Regions from separate parts of the Actinoplanes sp. NPDC019969 genome, predicted to be linked through region 2. Evidence: riboswitches for the same ligand, from Rfam matches in the RefSeq annotation. Region 2 holds a riboswitch; each other region holds the start of a gene.
The links. A riboswitch is a leader RNA that binds a small molecule or an ion and turns the genes downstream of it on or off. The one in region 2 is predicted to bind cobalamin.
Positions count from the first base shown of each region.

Region 1 (5,255 bases), on a different contig from region 2:
TGTTGATCTGCAGGAACTCGCCCGACATCGTCTCCCGTTTGAAGAGGTTGGAGACCTGCGGTTCGACGCATTCGTAGCAGCCGGCGATGGACGCGATCGTGGCCGTCGGCGCGATCGCGATCAGCAGCGAATTCCGCAGCCCGTGCTGTTTCACCGCGGCGCGAACCGCATTCCAGCGCGCATTCTGCGTCAGGTCGGCGCCCCACAGGTCGGCGTGCAGGTCACCCTTGGCGGCCCGGGTTTCGGGGTACGCCGGATGCGCGCCGAACGTCGCCGCGAGTTGCGCCGACTGTTCCAGCGCGGTCAGGAAGATCTCCTCCTGGACCCGTGTCGACAGCTCCTTCGCCGCCGCCGAGTCGAACGGCAGCCGCAGCGTGAAGAACGCGTCCTGCAGGCCCATCAGGCCCAGGCCGACCGGCCGCCAGCGCGGGTTGGACTTCGCCGCCTGCTGCGACGGGTAGTAGTTGATGTCGATGACCCGGTCCAGGTAGACCACGGCCGTGCGGACGGTGTCCCGCAGCTTCGCCCAGTCGACCCCGTCGGCGGTGACGTGCGCGCCCAGGTTGATCGACCCGAGGTTGCAGACCGCCGTCTCGTCGTCGCTGTTCACCTCGAGGATCTCGGTGCACAGGTTGGACAGGTGGATGACGTTGCCCGGTTCGCCGGTCTGGTTCGACAGCGCGTTGGACCGGTCCTTGAAGGTCATCCAGCCGTTGCCGGTCTGCGCCAGGGTGCGCATCATCCGCCCGTACAGATCCCGGGCCTTGACGGTTCTGACCGCCTTCTTCTCGGCCGCCCGGTAGGCCTCGTCGAAGGCCGCGCCGAACAGGTCGGGCAGTTCCGGGGCGTCCGACGGGTCGATCAGCGACCAGTCGGCGTCGGCCTCGACCCGGCGCATGAACTCGTCCGGAATCCAGTTCGCCAGGTTCAGATTGTGGGTACGCCGCGATTCCTCACCGGTGTTGTCGCGCAGTTCCAGGAACTCCTCGACGTCCGGGTGCCACGGCTCCAGATAGACGCACGCCGCGCCTTTGCGCCGGCCGCCCTGATTGACCGCCGCCACCCCGGCGTCGAGGGTTTTCAGGAACGGGACGATGCCGTTCGACTTGCCGTTCGTGCCGCGGATCAGCGCGCCCCGGCCCCGGACCCGCGACCAGGCGATGCCGATGCCGCCGGAGAACTTCGACAGTTTCGCGACCTGGTGATAGCGCTCGTAGATGGAGTCGAGCTCGTCCTTCGGCGAATCGACCAGGAAGCACGACGACATCTGGGTGTGCCGGGTGCCGGAGTTGAACAGGGTCGGTGAGCTGGGAAGATAGGCCAGCGACGACATCAGCCGGTAGAAGCCGACCGCCTCCGCGACGCCCGTCGACAGGCCGCACGCGACACGCAGCAGCCAGTACTGCGGCGTCTCCACGACCAGCCGGGTCTCCGGGTGCCGCAGCAGGTACCGGTCGGCGACGGTCCGCAGTCCGAAGTACTCGAACCGCAGGTCACCGGACGGGTCCACGGCGTCGTCGAGTTCGCCCGCGTGCGCCGCCACGAACGCCGCCGTCTCGTCGCCGATCAGCCCCAGCCCGTGCGCGTACCGGATCGACTGGCTGAACGACTCCACACCCTGACCACGGACTTCTTCGCCGACGTACGCCGTGAGCAGCCGCGCCGCGAGCTTCGAGTACTGCGGCTCCTCGCCGATCAGCTCCGCCGCCGTCTGGATCGACAGCTTGTCCATCTCTTCGGTGGTCGCGCCGTCGTACAGGCCGCTGATCGTCTTCGTCGCCACCCGCAGCGGGTCGACCTCGTCCAGGTCGGCGACCCACCGCTCGACCGCTGTGACGATCTTGTTGACGTCGACCGCTTCCAGGTCGCCGTTTCTCTTGCGCACCTGCATCGCATGCCGCCGTTGTTCCGGCACGCCGGTGATCTTCTCCGGTGTGAGCGTCATGCCCTCTCCTCGCGAGCTCCAGGACGCGCGAGGGCGGACACCATCCGGCCCGCGGGCACGGCGGCCACGCGGACACGATCGGCGTCGGCCGTCCCACGCGGCCTTCGACCGCCGCACACCGGCCGGTGTGCGGCGCGCTGGCAGGTCTTCGGACTCGTGGGCGTCGTACGCATGCCTACTGGCCGTCGCTTCCCAGGCTCGCGAGCCCAGTGCTTCATGACGGCGGTCGTTCCCACTCACCGCTGCGGGGCAGTCCCGGTTTCCCACCGGGTTCCCTGTTGCCTCGGCCGAGTCTGGGAAGACCGGCCGAACCAGCTGCGGGAGACACCATATATGGACGGCTGGGAAAAACCGCAACCCAACATGGTGTGTCTGATCTCTAAGATGACGCGGTGACCCCACCACCCGTGCTCGCTGATGTGACCGGCCGTCTCGGCCATCTGACCCTCAACCGGCCCGCCGCGATCAACGCGCTCACCCTGGAGATGGTGGAGATCATCGGCCGGGCCCTCGACGCGTGGGCCTCCGACCCCGCGATCACGACGGTGCTGATCAGCGGGGCCGGGGAGCGCGGGCTGTGCGCCGGCGGCGACCTGCGGTCGATGCACGCCGACGCGGTCTCCGGCGGCACCGGGACGCTGGATTTCTTCGCCACCGAGTACCGGCTGAACGCCACCATCGCCGCATACCCGAAACCGATCGTCGCGTTCATGGACGGCCTGGTGATGGGCGGCGGCATCGGGGTGTCCGCGCACGCCGCGATCCGGGTCGTCACCGAGCGGTCCCGGCTGGCCATGCCCGAGACCGGCATCGGCCTGCACCCCGACGTCGGCGGGTCGTGGCTGCTGTCGCATGCCCCCGGCGAGATCGGCACCCATCTGGCGCTGACCGGCACGGCCATCGGCGCCACCGACGCGATCGCCGCCGGTCTCGCCGACCACCACGTCCCGGCCGCGCGGCTGCCCGCGTTGCAACGCGGGTTGCGGGACGGCGATCCGGCCGCCGCCGTGGCCGCCGTCGCCACCGCCCCGGCGACCGGCGACCTGGACGGCGCCCGCTCGTGGATCGACTCCTGTTACACCGGGGACGACGTCGCCGCGATCGTCGACCGGCTCGCCGCCCACCCGTCGCCCGCCGCACAGGCCGCCGCCAAGGAGATCGGCACCAAGTCGCCGACGTCCCTGGTCGTCACCCTCCGGTCGCTGCGGACGGCCGCCGGGCTGCCCGGGCTGCGGGCGGCGCTCGACCAGGAGTACCGGCTGTCGGCCGCGCTGCTACGGCTGCCGGACCTGGCCGAGGGGATCCGCGCCCAGATCATCGACAAGGACCGCCGGCCGCGCTGGAACCCGGCCACCCTCGCCGAGGTCTCCCCCGCCGTGGTGGACGCCTGCTTCTCCTGACAGCGCCGAATGGCTCCGGTCCATGGACCGGAGCCATTCGCTGGGATCGCCCGTGTTACTCGACGAAGACCTTCACCGAGTCGGCGAGGCCGTCGTTGCGGTTGATGCCGACGAAGAACTCGCCGCCGATGTGGGTGACGTCCTCGATCTCGTCGACCAGGTCGTTACCCGGGACGCCGATGTCGCTCTCCACGTCGCCGCCGGACCAGTTGTACTGGTAGACCCAGTTCCAGCCGGTCTGGGCCGACGAGGTGTTGATCGACTTGGTGTTCCAGATGTAGTTCTCCGAGCAGTCGATGCCCTGGTCGGAGCGGTTGTCGTGGCTGGTGATGCTGCTGTTCACCAGCGTCCAGCCGCTGGTCAGCGCCCCGGACCCGGCGTGCGTCCACAGGCTGCCGAGCCGCCGGGCGGCGTACTTGCCGGCGCCGCCGGCCGCCGTCGCGCTGTAGCAGAGGCCGCTGATGTTCATCGGCAGCGTCACCTCGGAGACGGCGCCGATGGCCCCGGCCGAGCTCAGCTTGATGATCGTCACCTGGTTGCTCAGGAACGCCGACTGGCTGCCCTGGGTGGCGATCAGCGCCGGGCCGCCGCCCAGGTAGTTCGCGTGGTACGCCAGGTCGTTGCCGTGCCCGAGCGCCGGGATGGAGGTCGGCGCGCCGGCGCAGATCCAGCTGGCGCCGTCCCACGCCGTGCCGTCCCGGGTCCACCGCGACAGCACCGGCTCCGCGCCCGCCGCCTTGGTGAACACGATGTAGAGCGCCCCGCCCGGCCCGGCCACCATGCCCTGCATGACCGTGCGGCCGGCCTTGCACGCGCTGCTGTTCGGAATGTTCAGCCGCTCCGCCCCGCTCCGGTTCGTGGCCGCCGAGGCCGCCGCCGCCGGAGCGATCGCCATCCCCAGAGAAAGCGCGAGAACGGACGCGATGCTGGATAGTCTCTTCACTTCGATGTCTCTCCTCCTCAGTAAGGCGGGCGGAGCGTATCAATCAACGTCAACTCGCTGAGGATGGATTTCTGGTGAAGAATTGGTCAGCCATTCGCGGCTGACGCGGGCGCCTTCACCCGCGGGCGCCGGCTGAGGCCGTCCGGCGCCTGGAACCGGAAGACGGGCAACGGGATCAGCTGGAAGCGCTGCTTCAGCCAGGGGATCAGGGTGCGGTACGCGGTGACCGTCCACGGTTTCGCCATGTCGTGACCCAGCACGATGGAGCCCTGGCGGGTCTCCTTCTGCACGATGGTGACGATGTGCTGGACCATCGCGCTGCCCTTGCCGTACGTCCCGCTCATCCACGACTGGTCGTCGACGTTCCACGACAGCGGGGTCATGCCCAGTTCCAGAGCGATCGCGTTGAGCCGTGCGGACCAGTTGCCGAACGGCGCCCGGAAGTACTCGACCGGGACGCCCGGCACCGCCTGCCGGATCCACTGGGTGGTGCTCTGCAGGTCCTTGCGGATCGTCGCGTCGTCGCGCTTGCCGAGGTCCTCCAGGTGCTGCCAGGAGTGGTTGCAGAGGGTGTGCCCCTCGGCGGCGATCCGGCGGACGAGGGCCTGGTTGTCCCGGGCCCGCCACCCGGTGAGGCAGAACGTCGCCTTGACCTTCTGTTGTTTGAGCAGGTCCAGCAGTTGCGGCGTGACCTTGGGGTCCGGCCCGTCGTCGAAGGTCAGCGCCACGGCCGTGGAGCCGGTGCGGCGCATCGACCCGTACGGCCCGGAGGTGTCGACGGCGGCGGCGGCCACCCCGGCCTTCACCGCGGGTTCGACCGTCGCGGCGGCGCCGACTTCGGAGACGAGCACCCCCGCGGCCAGGATCGCGACCATCGGACCGGCGATTACGGAGGTACGGCGCAGCAACAAGACGTCTCCAGTCACCCGTGTCGATCGAGCTTTGTGGACACTAGGCGTGACGGGCC
Region 1 covers NZ_JBVHFK010000003.1:113,904-119,158, reverse strand. Annotated here, with positions in the region: gene ACZ3II_RS10665 (ribonucleoside-diphosphate reductase subunit alpha) at 1-1,945, opposite strand, end outside; cobalamin riboswitch at 2,068-2,276, opposite strand; gene ACZ3II_RS10660 (enoyl-CoA hydratase/isomerase family protein) at 2,338-3,345, shown strand; gene ACZ3II_RS10655 (hypothetical protein) at 3,401-4,240, opposite strand; gene ACZ3II_RS10650 (polysaccharide deacetylase family protein) at 4,375-5,214, opposite strand.
Region 1: linked by a shared signal. The riboswitch ahead of ACZ3II_RS10665 (ribonucleoside-diphosphate reductase subunit alpha) and the one ahead of ACZ3II_RS35165 (ABC transporter substrate-binding protein) in region 2 are both predicted to bind cobalamin.

Region 2 (5,255 bases):
ACCCGCATGGCCGGTGGCACCACCGGTGACTGCAGCACCGTGGCCACCGCCTTGGCCCGGTCCCGCCGGTGCAGGGTGTCCACCGCCCGGCCGTGCCACCGGACCGTCCCACCGAACGGCAGCAGCCCGCCGATCGCCCGCAACGCCGTCGACTTGCCGGCCCCGTTCGGCCCGATGACGGTAACCCATTCGCCTTCGGCCACGTCCAGGTCCACACGGTCGACGATGAGCTTGTCGTCGAGCCGCACGGTCAGCCCGGCCACCTCGACGGCGCTCATACCGGCGCCGTCCGGCTGGTCCGCAGCACCAGAATGAAGAACGGCGCCCCCAGGAACGCGGTGATCACGCCGATCGGGATCTCCGCCTCGCCGCCCACGGTCCGGGCCACCAGGTCGGTCAGCGCCAGGAACGCCGCGCCGAACAGCATCGACAGCGGCAGCAGGCCCCGGTAGCTCGGCCCGGCCAGCAGCCGCAGCGTGTGCGGCACGATGATCCCGACGAAGCCGATCAGCCCGGACACGCTGACCGCGGCGGCCGACCCCAGCGACGCCGCGATGATCAGCAGGTACCGGCTGCGCTCCGGATGCAGGCCCAGGCTGGTCGCCTCGGCGTCGCCGACGGTCAAAACGTCCAGCTCGCGGCGGTGGGCCAGGACGATCGCGGCGGTGATCACCGCGTACGGCAGCACCACCAGCACGTCGTGCCAGCCGGCCGTGGCGAGCCGCCCGAGCAGCCAGGAGTACACCTCGCGCAGCGACTCGACGTGCCGCTGGAGCAGGTAGGTCTGGGCCGCGGACAGGAACGCCGACACGGCCACCCCGGCCAGGATCAGCGTGGCCGGAGACCGGTCCCGGCCACCTGCCGCCCCGAGCAGCCAGGTCAGCGCGACCGCCCCGATCGCGCCGGCGAACCCGGCCATCGGCACACCGATCGGCAGCTCGGTGAGACCGTCCTGCGCCCTCCGTCCGAGAACGATCACCACGGTCACCGCGAGCCCGGCCCCGGCGGCCACCCCGAGCAGGTGCGGGTCGGCCAGCGGGTTGCGGAAGGCGCCCTGGTAGGCGGCGCCGGCGAGGGCCAGCATGGCGCCGACGATCAGGCCGAGGACCACGCGCGGAAGCCGGAGCTGGGTCAGGATGGCCACCTCACGCTCGGTGAGGCCGCTGTGCAGCCGTACCCCCGGAACGAGGTTGAGCATCTCCACCGCGACGCCGCCGGGCGGCAACGGGACCGAGCCGAAGGCGAGGCCCAGAACCACCGCGACCAGCACCGTCAGCACACCCGCCGCCAGCCACACCGGGCGCAGCCCGGCGGGCCGGCGGGAACTCACGCGGGAATCTTGCTGATGGCGTCGGCTACCGCCTGAAACAGATCGACGGTACGGGGACCCCAGCGCGAGGCGATGTCGTCGTCGAGCGGGTAGATCTGGCCCTTCGTGACCGCGGTGACCGTGGACCAGCCGGCCCGGGCCCGCACCGTCTCCGGGGACTGCTGGCAGCACTTGGTGTCGGCCAGGAAGATCGTGTCCGGATTCGACCTGACCAGCGACTCCTGGGACAGCTGCGGGTACCCGGCGAACTTGCCGGCCGGATCGGCGGCGTCGGCGACGTTGCTCATGCCGAAGCGGGTGTAGACCGAGCCGATGTAGGTCTTCGAGGTCGCCGAGTAGAGGTCCGGGCCGAGCTCGTGGAAGTAGGTGAGCGGCTTGGTCCGGGCCGGCACCGATTTCACGATCCGGTCGATGTCCGCGGCCATCCGCTCGTTGAGCGCCTTCGCCTCGCCGGTGTGCCCGGTGAGCGTGCCGAACTCGGTGATCTCCCGGTAGGTGTCGTCGAGGGTGACGGCGGCCGGCGACACGAAGACCGGAATCGACAACTTTCCGAGCTGAGCGACGATGTTGTCGGCGTCACCGGAGAGCACCACCAGATCCGGGTCCTTCGCGGCGATCGCCTCGGCGTTCGGCTTGAACCCGGACAGGTTCGTCTTCGGCGCCTCCGCGGGGTACGTCGACTGGTCGTCGACCGCCACGACCTGCGGGCCGGCGCCGATCGCGAACAGCATCTCGGTCGCCGTCGGGCTCAGCGAGACGATCTTCTCGGGCCGGGTGGCCAAGGTCACCGAGCCGACCGTGACGGGGTACGCGGCCGCAGCCGGCCCGGACGCGGCAGGGGTGGGCGCCGGATCGTTCCCGGCGCATCCGGCGAGGAGCAGGGCGGTGGCCGCCATCGCGGTCGTGAGCAGGCGTTTCATGAGTCCTCCTGTCGGCCGGGCGTGTGGTGCTTCGCCGACAGGGCCCAACACACCGGCCGCCGCCCGCGAGGCGCCCCTCCCCGGGAGCGCTGAATCGCGACCGCGCCCAGGCGACCTGGCTAGACCTCCCGGCCGGATCAGGGCCAGCAGGGATCACAGTTGCGGGACAGCTCCGGTTTCACACCGGCTTCGCTGCGGCGCGGTCCTTCAAACGCTAACCCACGACCCTGCGGCAGCCCGGACGCGCACCGGCTTTTTCAGGCTCCGGTGCGCCGGGGGTGCTCGACGATGTCGGCGGCGGTGACCCGGTCACCCTCGGCCGCCGCGTCCTCGTCGCCGGCCAGCGCCGACCGGAGCCGGTCCTTCTCCGCCGTGCGGCGCGCCGCGATCTCGCCGAGCTGCTCGGCCATCTCGTCACGCCAGCCGCGCAACAGGATGAACGACAGCCCGGCCGAGGCGACGAACGCGACCATCGCACTGACCAGGATGTTCAACGGCGTCAGGAGGAACAGCACGACGAAGACCGCCAGGAACAATCCGAGACGGCCGAGCGTGTACTTGACGGCGGGCTTCATGCGTTATCTCCCTCAGCCGGACCGGTGACTGAGCCACCGGAGGCCGTAGAACCAGACCAGGCAGTACACGACCGTACCGGTCAGGGCGCCGCTGCCGCCGCTGACCAAGGCCGGAGCGACCCCGGCCACCAGACCGGCCACCGTCATCCCGGCCGCGACACCGAACCCGATGGCCAGCGCACCCACCATGATCCGGTGTGCGCCGAAGCCCTCGGCCCGGAACTCCTCGACGAACAACCAGACCGGCAGGATCAGCATCAGCCAACCGTTCGACTCGCCGAACTCGCCCAGGCCGGTCAGCGCCAGCACCGCCTCGAAGACCAGCAGGACGGCGGCGCCGACGGCCAGGCCCGCGAACGCGGAACCCAGCAGGTCACCGATCGTCGCCAGGCGACCGGTCGCGTCCTTCTTCAGCTGGGGCATCGACTTCACCGTCCGCGGATGTCAGGCCCAGATCTTCTGGGGCTCGCTGCGCCGCTCGGCCAGCGACGGCGCCTTCTCGTACTCCCGTACCACCTGATAACGAGTGTCCCGCTCGACGGGCTGGAACCCGGCGTCCCAGATCAGGTGAAGAAGGTCGTCGCGGTGCATGGTGTGCGGTGTCCCGTACGAGTCGGCATCGTGGGTGATCTTGTATTCGACCACCGAGCCGTCCAGATCGTCAGCGCCGAAGTTGAGCGAGAGCTGTGCCACCGATAGGCCGTGCATGACCCAGAAGTTCTTCAGATGCGGCACGTTGTCGAACAGCAGGCGGGACACCGCGAAGGTCTTCAGCGACTCGGCCGGCGCGGCCATCGTGGTGCGGTCCTGGATCCGGTTGCGGATCTTGCCGTCCGCCGAGTCGTGGAAGTCGTGCTGGTAGCGCAGCGGGATGAAGACCGCGAACCCGCCGGTCTCGTCCTGCAGCTCACGCAGGCGCAGCACGTGGTCCACCCGGTGCCGCGGCTCCTCGATGTGCCCGTACAGCATGGTCGCGGGGGTCTTCATGCCCTTCTCGTGGGCCAGCCGGTGGATGCGGGACCAGTCCTCCCAGTGGCACTCGTGATCCACGATGTGCTGCCGGACCTCCCAGTCGAAGATCTCCGCGCCGCCGCCGGTCAGCGACTCCAGCCCGGCGTCCATCAGCTCGTCCAGGATCTCGCTCGCCGGCAGCCCGCTGATCTTCTCGAACCACTGCACCTCGGTCGCGGTGAAGCACTTGAGCTTCACGTTGGGCAGCGCGGCCTTCAGCTCGCGCAGCACCTTGGGGTAGTAGCGCCAGGGCAGGCTCGGGTGCAGCCCGTTCACGATGTGCAGCTCGGTGAGCTGCTCGTCCTCCATCTCCTTGGCCTTGGCGACGGCCTCGTCGATGCGCATCGTGTACGCGTCCTTCTCGCCGGGCTTGCGTTGAAAGGAGCAGTACGCGCAGCTGGCCGAGCAGACATTGGTGAGGTTGAGGTGCCGGTTGACGTTGAACATCACCCGGTCGCCGTTCAGCTCGGTGCGCCGGTGATGTGCCAGGCGGCCGAGCCAGGCCAGATCGTCACAGGCGTAGAGCGCGACGCCGTCCTCCCGCGTCAGCCGCTCACCGGCGTAGACCTTGGCCTCGAGCTCACGCTTCAACCCCGCATCCATGCGGTCGAGAGTACGTCGCGCCCCTCTGGACACCCCTGGCACCACTGATCTGAAAAAATCTCAGCGTGCTTTCACCTTCATTCGATCGACACCGGTACGGCGCTTGCGGTATGAACCATTAGGGACGACTAGCGACGGTCGGTACCGACGCGGACGGGGAGCTCATGGGCAAGGCATCGCGGTACGGACGCCCCCAACTCAGGCGTTTCGTGCACTCATGCTTTCGGCCTCTGGCCTGCTCAGCCGTGGTGGCCGCAGCCATCGCGGCGCTGTTCCAGCCGATCCCGGCACTCGCCGACCCGGCCTCCGCCCCCGGCACCGCCAGCGTGCCCTCGGCCGGCTCGCGCCCCACCCTGAGCGGCGCGCTCGTCCTGCCCGGCACACCCGTCACCACCACCACGGCGTCCGCGCCGTCCCTGCTCCCGCCCGGCGGCGTCGCCAGCCCGATCATCCAGAAGGTGGAGAAGGGCCGCGCCGAGATCACCGCCATCGGTGAGCGGCTCGTCCGCGCCGGCCAGGACCGCGACCTCGCCCAGACCCACGTCACCGCGGCGTCCCAGCGGGTCACCGACACCCAGCACGCGCTGGAGCAGGCTCGCCGGGAGGCGGAGGCCGCGGCCGACGCGACCATGCAGCAGGCCGCCGCCCTCCCGCCCGGCGCGCTGGACTCGGGGCTGCTGGAGCTGGAGGCGCTGTCCCGGATGCAGCGCGGCGACGCCACGTCCTACGAGGCCGCCGCCCGGCGCGTGCTCGCCGCCGAGGAGGCCGCGAAAGCCGCGACCACCGATCACCAGGCCGCCGAGGCGCGCTATGCGG
Region 2 covers NZ_JBVHFK010000014.1:91,193-96,447, reverse strand. Annotated here, with positions in the region: gene ACZ3II_RS35175 (ABC transporter ATP-binding protein) at 1-278, opposite strand, end outside; gene ACZ3II_RS35170 (FecCD family ABC transporter permease) at 275-1,330, opposite strand; gene ACZ3II_RS35165 (ABC transporter substrate-binding protein) at 1,327-2,250, opposite strand; cobalamin riboswitch at 2,342-2,507, opposite strand; gene ACZ3II_RS35160 (DUF4229 domain-containing protein) at 2,508-2,825, opposite strand; gene ACZ3II_RS35155 (hypothetical protein) at 2,838-3,248, opposite strand; gene mqnE (aminofutalosine synthase MqnE) at 3,270-4,439, opposite strand; gene ACZ3II_RS35145 (C40 family peptidase) at 4,688-5,255, shown strand, end outside.

Region 3 (5,255 bases), on a different contig from region 2:
CTCCAGGTAGAGCTGCCGCAGCGCGTCCAGGGTCGCCGGGTCGGGCTGCTCCCACAGATTACGGTCGGCGGCCTCGAGGAGACGCTCGGTGATGCCGTGCAGCGCCCACGGGTTGGACTGGCGCATGAACTTCTGATTCTCGTCGTCGAGCACGTAACTCGCGGCGAGTTGCTCGTACATCCAGTCGGTGACGACACCGGCCGTCGCGTCGTACCCGAAGAGGTAGTCGACGGTGGCGGCCAGCTCGAAGGCGCCCTTGTAGCCGTGCCGGCGCATCGCGGCGATCCAGCGCGGGTTCACCACCCGGGCCCGGAAGATGCGTGCGGTCTCCTCGGTCAGGCTGCGGGTCCGCGCCTGGTCCGGGTTGGTGGAATCGCCGATGTACGCCGCCGGCGCGCGCCCGGTCAGCGCGCGCACCGTGGCGATCATGCCGCCGTGGTACTGGAAGTAGTCGTCGGAGTCGGCGATGTCGTGCTCGCGGGTGTCGATGTTCTTCGCGGCGACGTCGATGCGCCGGTACGCGTTCTCCATGTCCTCGCGGGCCGGCACGCCGTCCAGGTCCCGTCCGTAGGCGAAGCCGCCCCACACCGCGTACACCTCGGCCAGGTCCGCGTCGTCGCGCCAGTTCCGGCTGTCGATCAGCGGCAGGATGCCGGCCCCGTACGCCCCCGGCCGGGACCCGAAGATCCGCGTGGTGGCCCGCCGCCAGTCGCCGTGCCCGCCCTGGTCGCGCAGCGCGTGCTCGCGCACGTAGTTGTCCGGCTCGTCCAGCTCGGCGACCATCCGGAAGGCGTCGTCGAGCATCGCCACCACGTGCGGGAACGCGTCCCGGAAGAACCCGGAGATGCGGACCGTCACGTCGATCCGCGGGCGGCCCAACTCCGCCGCCGGGATCGGCTCCAGACCGGTGACCCGTCGCGACGCCGGGTCCCAGATCGGCCGCACGCCGATCAGCGCCAGGATCTCGGCGATGTCGTCGCCGGCGGTCCGCATCGCACTGGTGCCCCAGGCGGACAGGCCGACCGATTTCGGCCAGTCGCCGTAGTCAGCGCGGTACCGGTTGAGCAGCGAGTCGGCCATCGCCTGGCCGGTCTCCCAGGCGAGCTGGCTGGGGATCGCCTTGGGGTCGACGGAGTAGAAGTTGCGGCCGGTCGGCAGCACGTTGATCAGGCCGCGCAGGGGTGATCCGCTGGGCCCGGCCGGCACGTAGCCGCCGTCCAGGGCGTGCAGCACGTGGGTCAGCTCGTCGGTCGTCTTCGCGAGCCGGGGCACGACCTCGGTCGCGGCGAATTCGAGCACCCGAACCACCGCCTCGGCATCTCTCCCTGCCGCACCCGACTCTTCTTCCGGGAGGCCGGCCAGCGCCGCGGTCACGAAATCGGGGGTGACGCCGGTCGGCCAGCCCGCCTCCTCCATAGCGGTCACCAGCGCGCGGGCCTGCGCCTCCACCGCGTCCGTCGCCGCCGTGGAAGCGTCCTCGGGCAGGCCCAGCGCCTCCCGCAGACCCGGCAGCGCGGCCACCTTCCCCGCCCACATCTGCCGCGCCCGCAGCATGGCGAGGACCAGGTTGATCCGGGCCTCGCCCCGCGGGGCCGCCCCGAGCACGTGCAGCCCGTCGCGGATCTGCACGTCCTTGACCTCACACAGCCATCCGTCGATGTGCATGATGAAGTCGTCGAACTCTTCGTCGTCCGGCCGGTTCTGCTGGCCCAGGTCGTGGTCCATCTTGGCGGCCTGGATCAGGGTCCAGATCTGCGCCCGGATCGCCGGCAGCTTCGCCGGGTCCAGCGCCGCGATGTTGGCGTGCTCGTCGAGCAGCTGCTCCAGGCGGGCGATGTCGCCGTACGACTCGGCGCGTGCCATCGGCGGGATCAGGTGGTCGACCAGGGTGGCGTGCGCGCGGCGCTTGGCCTGGGTGCCCTCGCCCGGGTCGTTGACCAGGAACGGGTAGATCAGCGGCAGGTCGCCGAGGGCCGCGTCGGTGCCGTCCGAGGCGGACATGCCCACGTTCTTGCCGGGCAGCCACTCCAGGTTGCCGTGCTTGCCGACGTGCACGACGGCGTGCGCGCCGAACTCGTCGGCGAGCCAGCGGTACGCGGCCAGGTAGTGGTGGCTCGGCGGCAGGTCGGGGTCGTGGTAGATCGCCACCGGGTTGGCGCCGAAACCGCGCGGCGGCTGCACCATCACCACGATGTTCTCGTCGCGGAGCGCGGCCAGCACGATGTCGTCGCCGTCCACGTAGAGCTCGCCCGGCGCCGTGCCCCAGTGCCGCTCGACGCCCTCCCGGAAGTCGGCGGGAAGCTTGTCGAACCACTCCCGGTAGCGGGATGCCGGAATTCTCACGGGATTTCCGGACAACTGCTCCTCGGTCAGCCAGTCCGGGTCCTGTCCACCGGCCGCGATCAGCGTATGGATCAGGCCGTCACCGTCGTACTCCGCGAAATTTCCGACTTTGTAGCCTTTATCGCGAAGTGCTGCCAGAAGCGCAACCGTGGACGCCGGAGTGTCCAGCCCGACCGCGTTACCGATCCGCGAATGCTTCGTCGGGTAGGCCGACAGCATCAGCGCGATCTTCCGCTCGGCCGGCGGGACGTGCCGCAGGCGGGCGTGCGCGACAGCGATCCCGGCCACCCGCAGCGCCCGCTCCGGGTCGGCCACGTAGACCGACAGCCCGTCCGGGTCGATCTCCTTGAACGAGAACGGCACCGTGATGATCCGGCCGTCGAACTCCGGGATCGCCACCTGCGTCGCCGCGTCGAGCGGGGTCAGACCGTCGTCGCTGGCCTCCCACGCCGCCCGCGAGCTGGTCAGGCACAGCCCCTGCAGGATCGGCACGTCCAGGTCGGCGAGCACCCCGACGTCCCACGCCTCGTCGTCGCCGCCGGCGCTCACCGTGGCCGGTTTGGTGCCGCCCGCCGCCAGCACCGTCACCACCAGGGCGTCCGCCTTGCGCAGCTCGGCCAGCAGCTCCGGGGAGGCGGTCCGCAGCGACGCCGTGTAGATCGGCAGCGGCCGTGCGCCCTTCGCCTCGATCGCCTGGCACAGCGCCTCGACGAACGCGGTGTTCCCGGCCATGTGGTGCGCGCGGTAGTAGAGCACCGCGACGGTCGCCGGGCCCGTCACGCCCGGGTCGCGCGGCAGGATGCCCCACTGCGGCGCCTCCACCGCCGGGGCGAACCCGTTGCCGGTCAGCAGCACCGTGTCGGAGAGGAAGTCGTGCAGCGACGCCAGGTTCTCCGCGCCGCCCTGGGCCAGGTAGGTGTGCGCGTCCGCGGCCACACCCGCCGGAACCGTGGAGAGCTTCATCAGCTCCGCGTCCGGCGCCTGCTCGCCACCGAGCACCACCACCGGCACACTGCCCGCGAGCAGCGTGTCCAGGCCCTCCTCCCAGGCCCGGCGGCCCCCGAGGATCCGCACCACGACAAGGTCGACCCCGTCGAGGAGAGCCGGAAGATCGGCGACGCCGGTCCGCGCCGGGTTGGCCAGGCGCCAGGCCGAACCGCTGGCCCGGGCGCTGAGCAGGTCGGTGTCGGACGTCGACAGCAGCAGGAACACGCGCACTCCCCTCGGGGTCCGCGCCCCGGGTAGTCGGATGTCACAGCGACCGGAGTTCCTGGCTCCCAGGGAACATCCCTGGTCACAGTGGCGGGACCGCGCCGGTCTCACACCGGCTTCCTCCGCGGCGTCGCCGCTCGTGGACCCATAACCTTTCCGAACCCCGGTATCCGCCGTCAAGGCGGGAGGCCCGCTGTGACGCTCCCGACCCGAAGGTGAATCCGTGTCGGGGGGTCGCCGTAGTATCCGGGCCATGTCTGCCCGCCGATCCTCCGACACGGACGCCTGCCCCGGCGCGCTGCGGCTGCACGCCGCGGCCGACGGCATGCTGGCCCGGGTGCGGCTGCCCGGCGGGATGCTGTCCGGGGCTCAGCTGCGGTCGCTGCGGGAGCTTGCCGAGGAGTTCGGGGACGGCCATCTGGAGCTGACCTCCCGGGCGAATCTCCAGATCAGAGCCTTGCGGGCAGGCGACGCTCCGGCTGTGGCGGCCCGCTTGCGCGAGGCCGGGCTGCTGCCTTCCCCGACTCACGACAATGTACGGAACATCGCCGCCCCGCCTCTGCTCGGACCGTCGCTCCGCACCCTCGTGAGCGAGCTGGACCTGGCCATCCAGGACGATCCCGGCCTCCCGCACCTTCCCGGCAAGTTCCTCTTCGCGATCGGCCACGTGCCGCTCGCCTCCGACGTGGCCGCCATCCCGCTCATTCCCCACCTGCTTGGCATTCCCTCGGCCGCCGCCTCCTCCCACGCGCCGGCCCCGGTGGGGCTCGGCGATGAGCGGGCCGGCAACGCAGCGTTCGCGATCAGGTTCGCGGGGCACGACACCGGGGTCCGGGTGACGTTCGAGCGGGTCGTGCCGGTGCTCATCGCGGCCGCACACGCGTTCCTGGCGGAGCGAGAGGCGCAGCGTCACGACGGGCCGGCGGCCTGGCGGCTGCGGGAGTTGACCGACGGCCCGGCCCGGGTCTCGGCGCGGGTGGTGGCGGCACTCGGCTTGACGACGGCTCCGGTGGAAGCCGCGGCGCCGGTCAGCGCGCCGGAGCCTGCTGACCTGATCGGGCCGCTGCGGCAGGACGACGGGCTGACCGCGGTTGCGGCGCTGGTGCCGTTGGGACGGCTCGATGGCGTACGACTCAGGGTCTTGGAACAGGCGGAACGCCTGGTGGTGACGCCTTGGCGCGGAGTGGTCGTGCCTGATCTGCCGCCGCAGGCGGCCGTGGCCTGGGCGGCCCGCCTGACCGAAATCGATCTCGCCGTGACGCCTGGTTCGCCGTGGACCGGGGTGACCGCCTGCGCCGGCCGGCCCGGCTGCGCGAAATCCCTGGCCGACGTGCGTGCGGACGCCGCCGCCGCGGCCCGGTTCGTCGACGGCCTCCCGGTCCACTGGGTCGGCTGTGACCGCGCCTGTGGCAGCCCTGCCGGTCGGCACGTCCGCGCGGAGGCCACCCCCGAGGGCTACCGGATCACCCGTTTCCCCCACACCGGCGGCGGGAGCAGGAGCCGGTCCGAGGCCGGAAACGGGAACGAGACCCAGGCCAGAAACGGGAACCGCACCGGAAACGGGACGGGTGGGCCGTCGGTGTGGGAGGCGGGGACGCGGATGCTGGCGGACGTGGTGGCTGTGGCTAGGAGGCCCTGAGGATATGGAGTACGTGCGCGACGGCGCGGAGATCTATCGGCGGTCGTTCGCCACGATCCGG
Region 3 covers NZ_JBVHFK010000004.1:205,414-210,668, forward strand. Annotated here, with positions in the region: gene cobN (cobaltochelatase subunit CobN) at 1-3,555, opposite strand, end outside; cobalamin riboswitch at 3,586-3,712, opposite strand; gene ACZ3II_RS14365 (precorrin-3B synthase) at 3,809-5,194, shown strand; gene ACZ3II_RS14370 (precorrin-8X methylmutase) at 5,199-5,255, shown strand, end outside.
Region 3: linked by a shared signal. The riboswitch ahead of cobN (cobaltochelatase subunit CobN) and the one ahead of ACZ3II_RS35165 (ABC transporter substrate-binding protein) in region 2 are both predicted to bind cobalamin.